One region of the Marinomonas vaga genome, then DNA from elsewhere that is predicted to be linked to it. Evidence: predicted binding sites of a transcription regulator. Region 1 holds the regulator's gene; each other region holds the start of a gene.

Region 1 (3,132 bases):
CCGTTTTAACCGCCCTATTGGTTCATTGCTACTCATGTGGCCCACCTTGTGGGCATTATGGCTCGCTGCGGATGGCTGGCCTGAATGGCACCTTATTATCATCTTTGTGCTGGGTGTCTTTGCCATGCGCTCCGCTGGCTGTGTCATTAACGACTACGCTGACCGCAAAGTGGATGGACACGTAGAGCGTACAAAAAACCGCCCTCTTCCATCAGGTCGAGTGTCGGAGAAGGAGGCTCTAGGACTGTTTGCAGGATTAGCGTTACTGAGTTTTGTGCTCGTGCTGATGACCGACAGGCAAACGATTCTGCTCTCCTTTGTTGGCCTTTTCTTGGCCGCTTTATATCCATTTATGAAACGCTATACGCATCTGCCCCAGCTTTTTTTAGGATTGGCATTTTCATGGGCCATCCCTATGGCTTACAGCGCTCAGGGAGGCAGCTTGTTAGACATGGAGCTTTGGATGTTGTTTGTCGCAAACTGCTTCTGGACCATCGCCTACGACACCTATTACGCTATGACAGATCGCCCTGATGATCTTAAGATTGGCATTAAATCCACCGCCATTCTATTTGGCCAATATGATTTGTTTGTCATTATTGTTTTACAAGGACTGACCTTATCCCTAATGCTTTGGATTGGCGTTTTAGCGCAACTGGGATGGCTTTACTACTTAAGTATTGTTGGCGCAGCGGTGTTATTCTATTTACAGTATCAACAAGCCAAAGATCGGAATCGACAAGCCTGCTTTAAGTCCTTTCTTGATAACAACCGAGTTGGTTACTGTTTGTTTGCAGGAATACTTCTAAGCTATTACATTTGAGAGGGCGGATGTGACATTTTAACATAGCTGTCACATTAAACCGCTTTAATATCTACCGTTCCTGAGATGAGGGTATGTCCTGTGACCGGTAAAAAAGTACTAATTATCGATGATGAAGCGCCGATTCGCGAAATGATCGCTGTCGCGCTAGAAATGGCTGGCTACGAATACATGGAAGCCGAAAACAGCCAACAAGCACACGAAATCGTGGTAGATCACCGTCCAGATCTAATCCTATGTGATTGGATGATGCCTGGAGGCAGTGGTATCGAGCTAACACGCCGCTTGAAAAAAGATCCAACCACCGCAGAGATCCCAGTGATCATGCTGACAGCAAAAAGCGAAGAAGACAATAAAATTCAAGGGCTAGAAGTTGGCGCTGATGATTACATCACCAAGCCTTTCTCTCCCCGTGAGTTAGTGGCTCGCTTGAAAGCGGTATTACGTCGTGCGACCCCACAAGGTGTTGATGACCCAATCGAAGTGGAAGGCCTGTTGCTTGACCCTATTAGCCAACGTGTCTCAATCGGCACTGCGCCAATTGAAATGGGGCCAACAGAATACCGCTTGCTGAAGTTTTTGATGACCCATCAAGAGCGGGCGTATTCGCGAGCACAACTGCTTGATCAAGTTTGGGGTGGCAATGTCTACGTTGAAGAGCGTACCGTGGATGTTCACATCCGACGCTTACGTAAAGCCATCGGCGACTCCCACGACTTTTTGATCCAAACTGTCCGAGGTACGGGTTACCGCTTCTCGGCAAAACGTACGGCCTAAGACTTTATGAAACAAATCTGGCGCAAGGCAATTTTAACATGGCTAAGTGGTCTAGCGGCTGTGTTATCCATTGGCCTCGTCATAGGCTATCCCCTAGCCACAACTCTTTTGTATGTGCTGGGGTCTCTCTATTGGCAGCTTTATCAGCTGTACTTGTTTCAATCTTGGTTACGACGTTCGGGGAAATCTGCCCCTCCGGAATCCAGTGGTATCTGGGGGGAAGTCTTTGATGCGGTGTATCGCTTGCAGAAGAAGCAACGTAAATCCAAACGCCGTATGCGCCAAGCGCTTAATCGAATTGAGAACTCCACTGCCGCCTTAAAAGAAGGCGTTATCATGGCCGACAGCCAAGGTAACTTAGAGTGGTGGAATAATTCGGCAGGTCTGTTACTCGGGCTGATGCGTCCAGTGGATCGAGGTCAGCCCATCACCAATATACTGCGTAATCCTGAGTTCTATCGCTACTTTTCACAAAAGCGTTTCGGGGAGCCGTTAGTGATCAAGTCGCCCTCCAAAGAAGGCGTGTATTTGGAAGTCCAAACCACCCTTTACGATCAAAATGATCACCTTATTTTTGTGCGCGATGTGACCCGTTTATACCTGCTTGAGCAGATGCGTAAAGACTTTGTGGCCAATGCTTCCCATGAGTTAAAAACACCGCTCACGGTGATTAAAGGCTATCTCGAAACCCTCTCTATGTTTAAAGACAGTCTTCCTGCAAGTATGCAACGGGGTGTCGACAGCATGTCTGATCAATCCCAACGGATGGAGCACTTGATCGAAGACCTACTACTGTTATCCCGCTTAGAAACCAATGATAAGCGTGAAGATCACCAGTGGCTGAATTTGAATGAAATCTGCGACACTATTAATAAGACTGCGCAACCCATCCTCTCTGATCAGCATGCGCTGACTTTTTCTATCCCAGAGAACAGCTATATTTATGGGGCATCCAATGAGCTCTACAGCGCTTTCTCTAACTTGGTTGTAAATGCCATCAAGTACTCACCCAATGGCGGTAAAATCCAAGTGACGTGGGAGAAAACTGAGCACAGTGGGGTATTTTCGGTAGAAGATCAGGGGCTAGGTATTGATCCGCGCTATATCCCTCGTCTAACAGAGCGCTTTTTCAGAGTGGATAAAGGTCGTGGCTCTAGCACTGGAGGCACAGGATTAGGGCTCGCTATCGTCAAACATGTACTCATTCACCACAATGCCAAGCTACAGATTCGTAGTCAGCCAAGCGTTGGCAGCACCTTCTCTTGTTTCTTTCCAATTGACCGAGTACGTCAAGATGCGCTGCTGGCAGCTGTGACGTCCGACACCTCATCTGATCAGGCTGAAAGCACAGCAGATCGATAATAAAAAGCCGTCTGGTGTGACGGCTTTTTTGTACCTCAATTACAAGGATTCAAACAACTGGTGAATGAAACCTTCTTTCTCTGGATCCTGATCAATCAAAGCCAAGGTCACTGTTAAGAACGCAGAATCAGGCTTCTTCTCTGTGGTAGCAATGGCTTGAACATAATAAT
Region 2 (3,132 bases), 500 kb from region 1:
GATGATGACATTAACAAGATGCTGAATTCTAAATTTCATACGCCAATCAACATTGCTCGAAGCGCCAACAAACACCTAAATGCTCAAGGCAGTGTGGTGCTTTTCTCCGGTTTAGCGGCCTACCGCCAAGGAGAAGGTAGCTCCATCGTCGGCGCATTAAACATGGCACTTGAAAGTCTAGTAGCAAACCTTGCCATCGAAATGAAGCCCAAACGCTTTAACGCGGTATCCCCGGGTGTCGTCGATGCAGGAAGCTGGGACTTTTTAACGGAAGCGGACCGCCAAGCCATGTTCAAGGACGTTGCAGGCGGCTTACCTAGTGGACGTGTTGGCCATGTGGATGACCTTGCCCATGCTGCCATCAGTTTACTGGAAAACGGCTTTATTACCGGCACAGTACTCAACGTGGATGGTGGTGGTCGTATTGCCTAGGAACACCGCCAAACATCTTATATAAGGAGGACATATGAAATTCTTAATTGCTGGAGCCAGTGGTGTCACCGGTTATGGCGCCACCCAAGTACTAGAACACGCCCATCTAGACGTAATCACTTTGTCGCGCTCCTCCAGCGGCCCGAGCAAGGGCATTCATTTGCAGGCGGATCTGCTGGATCGTGAAAGTTTAATGGCTCACCAAGACACCTTGAAAACAGTGACCCATGTATTCTATGCGGCATTAAAGCCAAACGATGACGCCCTCACAGAAGCCCAAGAAAACGGTCAAATGATGGAGAACCTCGTTGAGACCTTGTTGCATGTGGGAGCACCACTGGAGCGGGTTATTTTTCTCCAAGGCGGGAAAGTCTACGGCGCTCACTTGGGTGTTTATAAAACCCCTGCACGCGAAGATGATAGCCGACACTTCCCGCCAAACTTGTACTTTACCCAAGAAGACTATGCCCGCACCTTGCCCCAAAGAGGCGTGCAATGGACCGCCCTGCGACCTGACATTGTCATTGGACATTCGTTAGGGTCTGCCATGAATCTTGGAAACCTGATCGGTGTTTATGGCAGCCTTTGTCAGCAAATGGGACTGGCCATGCAATTTCCAGGTCCTGCCCAAGCCTATGAAGTATTAGTCAATATTTGTGATGCCGAAGTGCTCGGCCAAGCCGTTCTATGGTCCGCGCTGGAGCAAAAAGATGGGGCCTACAATGTCACTAATGGGGACCAATTCCGCTGGAAACATGTCTGGCCAGCGCTGGCCAATTGGTTTGGTTTAGAAGTTGGAGAGCCCCAACCCATCTCCTTAGCCCAACGATTGGACCGCGCCAGTTCTGAAATGTGGCAACAGCTCGCAACAGACATGGGGCTAGCAGAAAAAGACATCACCCAACTTGCGTTAGGAGGGTTCGGTGACTTTATTTTTCACGTCCAAACGGATGCTGTGTTTGACGTCACCAAAGCCAGACAAGCGGGCTTTCAACACATGACCAAACGGTCGGACGACACCTTGATCGACCACCTAAATAACATGGTGAAACGGGAACTCATCCCTACGCAGCAGCCATAGTAAATATGGCAACAATCAAAGGGAGCCTATAGCAACAGGCTCCCTAACGTTTAATGTCCCGTTCAAATCGCCTTTCCCTAGGTGAGTCATCCGTCATAAAACTTCAACACCTCTTCCCTATGATCGTCCCTTCTTACCCTGTACAGGATGTCATAGGAGTTTTTATGCTACGCAACGTTTGTATGATCACATTGATAGGATTGTCGTCTTTCGCTTCAGCAACCGAAGCGACCAAGTTTACCGCTGTCCTGAAAGAGCACGCACAACTACCCGCCAATACCTTTGTTCTTCCTCCTGATTCGGCCCCGAGCTACTTCAACCATTCGGGTCGATTTACTGCCAAGGACAACCAGCGGGTCGAGCAAAACTACCATATTTATCAACCAGCCACGGGCTTGGCCTTACCCTTCCCGGGCCAACCTATTCAAGGCTTCTCTGGAATTCGAGCAATTGACCATGACCACTATCTTGTCTTAACAGACAATGGATTTGGCCGTGCCATCAACTCTGCGGACGCCTTGCTCATGTTCCATAAGGTCCAAGTTGACTGGGACACAGGTCGAGTTAACGTACAGGAGACCATTTTTTTAACGGACCCAGATCGTAAAGTCCCCTTCCCGATCACGGATGAAACCAGCCCAGCACGCTTCCTTACTGGGGCAGACTTTGACCCAGAGTCGATTCAGCCCACGGAAGATGGTTACTGGATCGGGGATGAGTTCGGTCCTTGGCTCATTCATGTGGACAACAAGGGAGTGGTTCAAGATGTGATCGCCACTCACGTAAACGGCACCCATTACGCCTCGCCCGATAATCCGTTTCTGCTCATGCCGAACCCAAATGAGAAATCACCAGACGTCATTACCATGCGTTCTGGGGGATTCGAAGGCATGGCCATTTCAGCAGACAAGAAAACCTTGTATCCCCTACTCGAAAAGCCCATCTATGATGTAACAGCGGGCAAACCTGAAACCGTCAATGGCCAGCCAGTGTTGCGCATGTTGTCATTTGATCTTGATAATAAAACATGGGGTGATCAGGTTCTTTATTACCCATTGGAGAACCCTCGCCATGCCATTGGTGATTTCAATATGATCGATGATCACCGGGCGCTTATTATCGAGCGCGATAATGGCACTGGAGATCCTAGGGAAAACTGGTCGAAAAATCCTGCTAGGTTTAAACGTGTTTACTTGGTGGATTTAGACCAAGTAAACGATCAAGGCGTTATCCGTAAACTTGCCTACATCGACCTAATGGACATTCAAGACCCCAATAAGGTGGCCATTAGAGGCACCATTGATGGCATCTTCACCTTCCCATTTTTCACCATTGAGAACGTAGATCGTATTGATGAGCATCATATTGTTATCGCTAACGACAACAACTACCCCTTCTCAGTTGGCCGTGAGCAGGGGCGGGTGGATGATAATGAAATCATCGTTCTGGACGTGAGGGACTTCCTGCAAGCCAAGTAATCCAGTGCTATTCACCCAGTTCATGGGCAACCGCATCCGGTGACGCCAGTGTGGTTTGCACAAACGCTTGGATAGCACTGGAAGGGTTATCCTTTCGAGAAATCAAATAGGTGGGTGCGTGGGCAATGTCCCGCTCCACCG
Region 3 (3,132 bases), 940 kb from region 1:
TATTTTGGCTTTATGTACTGTCGTTTCCGGCCTTTGCCGTAGAAGATACCCAAGCAACGAGCACTGGAAGTGTCAAAAACTCTGAGGTTCCCGCCCAATCGGAAGACAATGAGGCATCAAAAAATGTGCCTATCCTAAAGGAGCCGGAAGTTCCTGAGCCGATTGCAGTTCGGGCTAAAAAAGCAAATGGTCTAATTGAGCAAAGGGCAGCACGGGAGCGTGCCACGGTCGATGACCCGTTTGTTTTAACGCCCCATCGACCTAACTATTTCCTGCCTTTTAGTTTTACTCATGATCCGAATGATCGTGAATCCCAACAAGGTATTGAAAATGACAACTTGCAGGACATAGAGTTTCAGTTTCAATTCAGTGTGAAGTTTCCAGTGGCAACAAGTATCGCTGGTGAGAACACGACTCTTTGGTTTGCTTACACCCAGAGGTCCTTTTGGCAGGCCTACAACAGTAATGCTTCTGCTCCGTTCCGTGATACTAACTATGAGCCAGAAGCCTTTATTGTGACTCAGCCAGATTTAAGCTTTTTTGGAACAAAACTGACTTATCTAAATTATGGTATCAACCATCAGTCTAATGGGCGTCAAGATCCATGGTCCCGTTCTTGGAACCGCTTGTTTTTATCCTTTGTGTTTGAAAGGGAGAATACGGTTTTTGCTTTCCGCCCTTGGTATCGCATCCCCGAATCCTCCGATGATGACAACCCGGATATTGAACGTTATCTAGGTTATGGGGATATCCAGATCGCCCATGTGATCGATGATGTGACCTATGACGTCTTGCTGCGAAACAACCTTCGAAGTGATAACAAAGGTGCCATCCAATTAGGGGTGAGTTTCCCGCTTTGGGGGAAAGTGCGTGGTTATGCTCAATACTTTGAGGGCTATGGTCAATCCATGCTGGATTATGACAACTATACCCGTACCTTAGGTTTGGGCTTTATGTTGACGGGGTGGCTCTAACCCTCGTTTGTTAAAATGGCCAATTCTCCTTAAGGGTAAATACTCTAAAGAAGTTGCAATAAAGGTGCACTAAAACTGTCACATTTAGACGGTATGGTGTAAGGCAATTAACTCAAGGAGACAACCATGAAAAAAATAACTTTGCCTACACTGGGTCTTATTGCCGCATCTGTATTGCTAACAGCCTGTGGTGGAAACGTAAAATCAAATGATTCTATGGCTGCTCAAAGCGCACCTATGAATAATGATGACCTTTATGAAGTGCACGATGACGGTCGCATTTATGTCTTTGATGACCGTGATGTTTATGAAGAGTTTCTGACTGTCGGCGAAACCTCTTTCCGTAAAGTACGTATTGGCGATGGACCAAAAGGCGAGACGGTGGTCTTTGGTCTAACTAATGAAGACAAGAAGAAAATGTCCGGTATCGCTAGCGTTGAAATGTTTGATGGTGACCTAGCGGGTGCAGAAGACTTCTATGGCGAAATGCGTATGGAAGGCCGAATTTACGTATTCCAATCTCTTGAAGAAATGAATACGGCTCGTGTTGTTGGTGAAGTACCACTGCGTTACACAGATATCGCGTCTGGTCCAAAGGGTGAAACCGTTGTTTATGCCCTAAACAATGAAAACAAGAAGCAGCAACCAAGTGATTTGATCGCCAAATTCAAATCTGTAAACGGACTTTAATGCTCTAAATAGAAATTCATTAAAGTTTCGGTTCCCTAAAAAGCCCCGCTCAGCGGGGCTTTTTTGTCATAAAAGCATCACTGAAGTGCAACCAAAGTGACACCCCCTGTGGCTATTTTTAAAGTACACAAAAGGATCGGGAGGTGTCATGAACATACTTACCAACATTCATAATTTAGATGTTTCGACGTTTTACTGGCTGATGGCACGCAAAAATCGTCAACTGATGACCCGTTTAAGCCGCGTGGTATCCATCTCTGCTGACGGTCCTTTGTATGTAGTGCTCGCTTTGGCATTTTGGACAACGGGGCATCAGGATTGGGCTTGGTTGCTGGCAATGGGGTTCACCCTTGAGCGCATCTTATATTTGATCCTTAAAAAAGGGTTTAAACGCAATCGCCCCGCTGACATTTTAGAGGATTTCACCAGCTTTATTCGTCCTTCTGATCAGTTCTCTTTTCCATCAGGCCATACTTCTGGTGCCTTCTTTATGGCCTACTGTGTAAGCGAGTGGTTCCCCGGATTAAGTATTTCCCTATACAGCTGGGCAGTTATGGTGGGTATGTCTCGGATTTTTCTAGGTGTGCATTTTCCAACAGATACTGTAATGGGAGCTTTACTGGGAAGCATTTGTGCCGCCTTGGCTTTTGGAGTCGTAGCATGAAGATTCTTTATGGGGTACAAGGCACTGGTAATGGACATATCACCCGCGCACGAGCGTTAAGTGTGGAGTTTAAGCGTTTGGGTGTGGAAGTGGACTATTTGTTTTCGGGGCGAGCAAAAGAAGACTATTTTGATATGGATTGCTTTGGTCCATATCAGGCCTTTGAAGGACTCTCTTTTGTGGCCAAAGATGGGCAAATTGATCTATGGGCGACCTATCGTAAAGCCAGTTTAACCCAGCTGATAAAAGACGTAAGAGGACTGGATTTATCGTCCTATGATTTGATCATTACTGACTTTGAACCTGTCACAGCTTGGGCAGCTAAGCGTCAAAACAAGCCATGTTTTGGGATCGGTCACCAATATGCATTTGGCCATGACATACCAAAGTACAAAGGGGATAAGCTGGGAGGATGGATTCTTTCTCGGTTTGCACCTGTCTCTCGTTCCGTAGGGGTTCATTGGCATCATTTTGGAAAGCCTATCTTGCCGCCAATTATTCAGCGGCACCCACAAATGGGGCATCCTCAAGATGATCAAGTGTTGGTCTATTTACCCTTTGAAAACAGTGAAGAGGTCATGGAGTGGCTAGAGCAGGTACCAGAGTATCGCTTTCGATTACATTGCAAGGATATTGAGCCCGGGTGCTATGGCAATGTAGAGGTGTTTCCGTTTAGTCGAGATGGCTTTCAAAAGAACCTTCAAGAATGCCAATCAGTATTGTGTAACGCGGGTTTTGAGTTGAATTCAGAAGCTTTGTATCTTGGACGTCGTATATTAGTGAAACCACTTCATGGGCAGGTTG
Region 4 (3,132 bases), 520 kb from region 1:
AACAATATTAGGCTCGTTGATCGGCCCCATTAACAATCCCAAATCCAAAGAACGATCCTTGATACCTGCAGTCAATGTGGGCGTCACTTCAACGGTCAGTTCCACATCTAGATTGGGCATTTCTCGATGCAGTTGCGCTAGAAACCGTGATAGCCAAGTGTGGGCGATGGTTTCAGAAACGCCAATACGAATCACCCCAGAGTAGGCGCTGGAGCTTTCCGCGCGTTTTCGTAATTGCTCTGACTGGTACAGGATTTTTTCTGCGTAGGGTAATAGATCCTTGCCTTTGGCTGTCAGGGAGATGGGGGCAGATCCCACTTCACGCTCAAATAATTTCACTCCTAGCTCGGATTCTAATGCTGAGATCCGTGCAGAAATGGCTGGTTGGGTGGTGTACATGCGTTCTGCGGCTTTACGGAAGCTGCCTAGGCTGGCGACCCACACGAAGGTTTCTAAGCGTTTGTGATTCACTGTGTTGTCTCTCCTGTTACTTGCGTCAGATTAAAGTACCAATAGGTCGGATCACAAGCTTTCATGTCAGGGTTTTGCAACAAGAAGAATTGCTGGGGCTTCCTTGATCCTTGACGAAAGATTTCATCCGTATCTGTATCTATGCTGGTACGGCTTTTGTATGCTCTAGGGGACTTTCAGGAGAAAGATATGAATCGACTTATAGCATTGATCTTAAAAGGCTTAGTGGCCGTGTTGCCGATTGGTTTGACGGTGTACTTGTTGTTTTGGCTACTCTCGACTGCTGAGGCCCTCGCCAAGCCATTGGTATTGTTGGTTTGGCCAAGTGATTACTATTTTCCCGGTTTAGGTTTGGTCACCAGTTTGCTGTTACTGGCCGTGATTGGTTTGATTGTGAACCTATATGGGGTGCGCTACCTGATGAAGGTAAGCCAACGTCTGTTTGAACGTATTCCCTTAGTAAAGTCCATTTATGGCGCCATCTGCGACATGATGACAGTCTTTAACTTGTCGAAGAAAACCGACATGCAAAGTGTGGTGTCTTTGGAGATTCAAGGCATGCAGCTGATTGGTTTTGTCACTGGGGCTGACATGGGTAAACGCTTGTTTGGAGAAAGTGATTTGGTAGGTGTTTATTTGCCATTGAGCTATCAAATTGGGGGCATGACAGTGTATGTTTCACGGGACAAATTAACCCCTCTTGATATCACGATGGAAGAGGGTATGCGTATTGCTGTAACGGGAGGCGTGCAATCCACGAAATCGGAATGATGCAATTAGAAGACATCGCTAAATTATTAGAAGAAAAGGGTTACCCCGCAAAATTAAAAACCTTTCCCCGCCGGATTTATGTGGGATCTTTGGGCTCTTTCTACGGGGTGACCATAGTGCAGAATGCTCAAACTGGTGCTCTAAGAGTCTCTTATCAGCCACTTATTTTATTAGTGGGTGGGGCATTGCTGGTGTACAGCTTTGTGGTGAGTTATGGCAACGACAACATGTTGTCGGCATTAATCGGCATCACGGGGGCGTCTGTATTTGCTAACTTTTTTAAATCCCGTGTGAAAAAGCAGGAGATCGTGGAGATTCTGAAAGAGTCAGGCGCGCTCTAGCTCGACCCTTTATTTCTTATCTGTGGCCATCTTTCTGTATGGCCTTTTTTGTTTCAAATGAAACTATAAATTTTCATTTGAAAATTAACTATCATCAAAATGAAACATTTTCCCCGTACATTGACCCGCGTTTGATGCATTTTTGAGCGTTTCATCTTTATCTTTTTCAAAATAAAACGAGGGTAACTAACCATGCGCAATTTAGCTTTGGTTTCTATGGCGGTCGGTTTAGCAGTTTCAAGTTCTACTTTTGCAGCAACGCAAGTGGAGTGGTGGCATGCCATGGGTGGCGCCAATGGTGAGAAAGTGGAGGAGATTGCAAAAGCCTTCAATGACTCCCAAGACGCCTACGAAGTAAAACCTGTTTACAAAGGCAACTACACAGAGACCATGACCTCTGCCATTGCTGCTTTCCGTGCGAAGCAACAACCAGCGATTGTTCAGGTGTTTGAAGTCGGGACAGCGAGCATGATGGCGGCTGAAGGTGCCATCTACCCAGTGTACAAACTGATGCGTGAAAACGGTCAATCTTTCCGTCAAGACGGCTTCTTGTCTGCGGTAACAGGTTATTACTCTACAGAAAGCGGCGATATGTTATCTATGCCGTTTAACAGCTCGACGCCAGTGCTTTACTACAACAAAGAGTTGTTCGCTAAAGCAGGTATTAAAAAAGCTCCGACCACTTGGAAAGAAATGGGCGAAGTCTCCCAGAAGCTACTAGACAGTGGCGTATCTTGTGGTTTTACAACGGCTTGGCAGTCTTGGACTCAGCTAGAAAACTACAGTGCTCGCCAAGATCTTCCGTTCGCTTCTGAAGCGAATGGCTTTGGTGGTGTAAACACTCGTTTGCAGTTCAACGGTGACAACCAAGTGGCGCACATTCAACAATTGAGTGACTGGCACAAGAGCGGCATTTTCAGCTATGGCGGTCGCCGTAGCGATGCGGCACCTAAGTTCTACAGCCAAGAGTGTGGCATGTACATGGACTCTTCTGCGGGCTACGCAGGTATGAAGCGTAACGCGAAATTTGACTTCGGTGTTAGCCAGTTGCCCTACGATGATAAGGTCATCGACACGCCTAAAAACAGCATCATCGGTGGCGCTTCACTTTGGGTGTTACAAGGTAAATCGGATGCAGAATACCGTGGTGTGGCGTCTTTCCTAAGCTTCCTATCCCGTGCTGAAGTTCAAGCGGATTGGCACCAGTTCTCTGGTTACCTGCCTATCACCCAAGCGGCCTATGAACTAACAGAAGGTCAAGGCTTCTACGCAGCGAACCCAGGAACAGATGTGGCGGTTATGCAGATGTCTTCAGGCACGCCAACGGCGAACTCTAAAGGTTTACGCCTAGGTAACTTTGTTCAAATTCGCGACATCATCAACGAAGAGCTAGAAGCCGTTTGGGCGGGTAAAAAGACCGCTAAGCAGGCGTTGGATACGGCTGTGAAACGTGGTGATGCCTTGCTAGCTCGATTCGAGAAAGCGAATAAATAACATCACTTCCTCATGGTGAGGTGCCTCCTTCTTCGGGAGGAGGCTTTTTTTGTGA

What was found. Region 1 encodes PhoB, which activates phosphate uptake and scavenging genes when phosphate is short. Its sites were predicted from a motif close to TGTCATANNNNTGTCANA; they were not measured.
Region 2: a site for PhoB is predicted at 1,605-1,622, ahead of ACZ5DR_RS03430 (esterase-like activity of phytase family protein). Genes of this name have one in related genera too.
Region 3: a site for PhoB is predicted at 1,729-1,746, ahead of ACZ5DR_RS10290 (phosphatase PAP2 family protein). Genes of this name have one in related genera too.
Region 4: a site for PhoB is predicted at 1,673-1,690, ahead of ugpB (sn-glycerol-3-phosphate ABC transporter substrate-binding protein UgpB). Genes of this name have one in related genera too.

The regions. Positions count from the first base shown of each region.
Region 1 covers NZ_AP043903.1:1,244,008-1,247,139, reverse strand. Annotated here, with positions in the region: gene ubiA (4-hydroxybenzoate octaprenyltransferase) at 1-823, shown strand, start outside; gene phoB (phosphate regulon transcriptional regulator PhoB) at 905-1,600, shown strand; gene phoR (phosphate regulon sensor histidine kinase PhoR) at 1,607-2,962, shown strand; gene ACZ5DR_RS05790 (response regulator) at 3,002-3,132, opposite strand, start outside.
Region 2 covers NZ_AP043903.1:745,228-748,359, forward strand. Annotated here, with positions in the region: gene ACZ5DR_RS03420 (SDR family oxidoreductase) at 1-432, shown strand, start outside; gene ACZ5DR_RS03425 (SDR family oxidoreductase) at 467-1,513, shown strand; gene ACZ5DR_RS03430 (esterase-like activity of phytase family protein) at 1,678-2,991, shown strand; gene ACZ5DR_RS03435 (LysR substrate-binding domain-containing protein) at 2,999-3,132, opposite strand, start outside.
Region 3 covers NZ_AP043903.1:2,188,418-2,191,549, forward strand. Annotated here, with positions in the region: gene ACZ5DR_RS10280 (phospholipase A) at 1-974, shown strand, start outside; gene ACZ5DR_RS10285 (hypothetical protein) at 1,101-1,664, shown strand; gene ACZ5DR_RS10290 (phosphatase PAP2 family protein) at 1,813-2,328, shown strand; gene ACZ5DR_RS10295 (MJ1255/VC2487 family glycosyltransferase) at 2,325-3,132, shown strand, end outside.
Region 4 covers NZ_AP043903.1:724,782-727,913, reverse strand. Annotated here, with positions in the region: gene ACZ5DR_RS03345 (LysR family transcriptional regulator) at 1-471, opposite strand, end outside; gene ACZ5DR_RS03340 (DUF502 domain-containing protein) at 661-1,242, shown strand; gene ACZ5DR_RS03335 (hypothetical protein) at 1,239-1,583, shown strand; gene ugpB (sn-glycerol-3-phosphate ABC transporter substrate-binding protein UgpB) at 1,776-3,077, shown strand.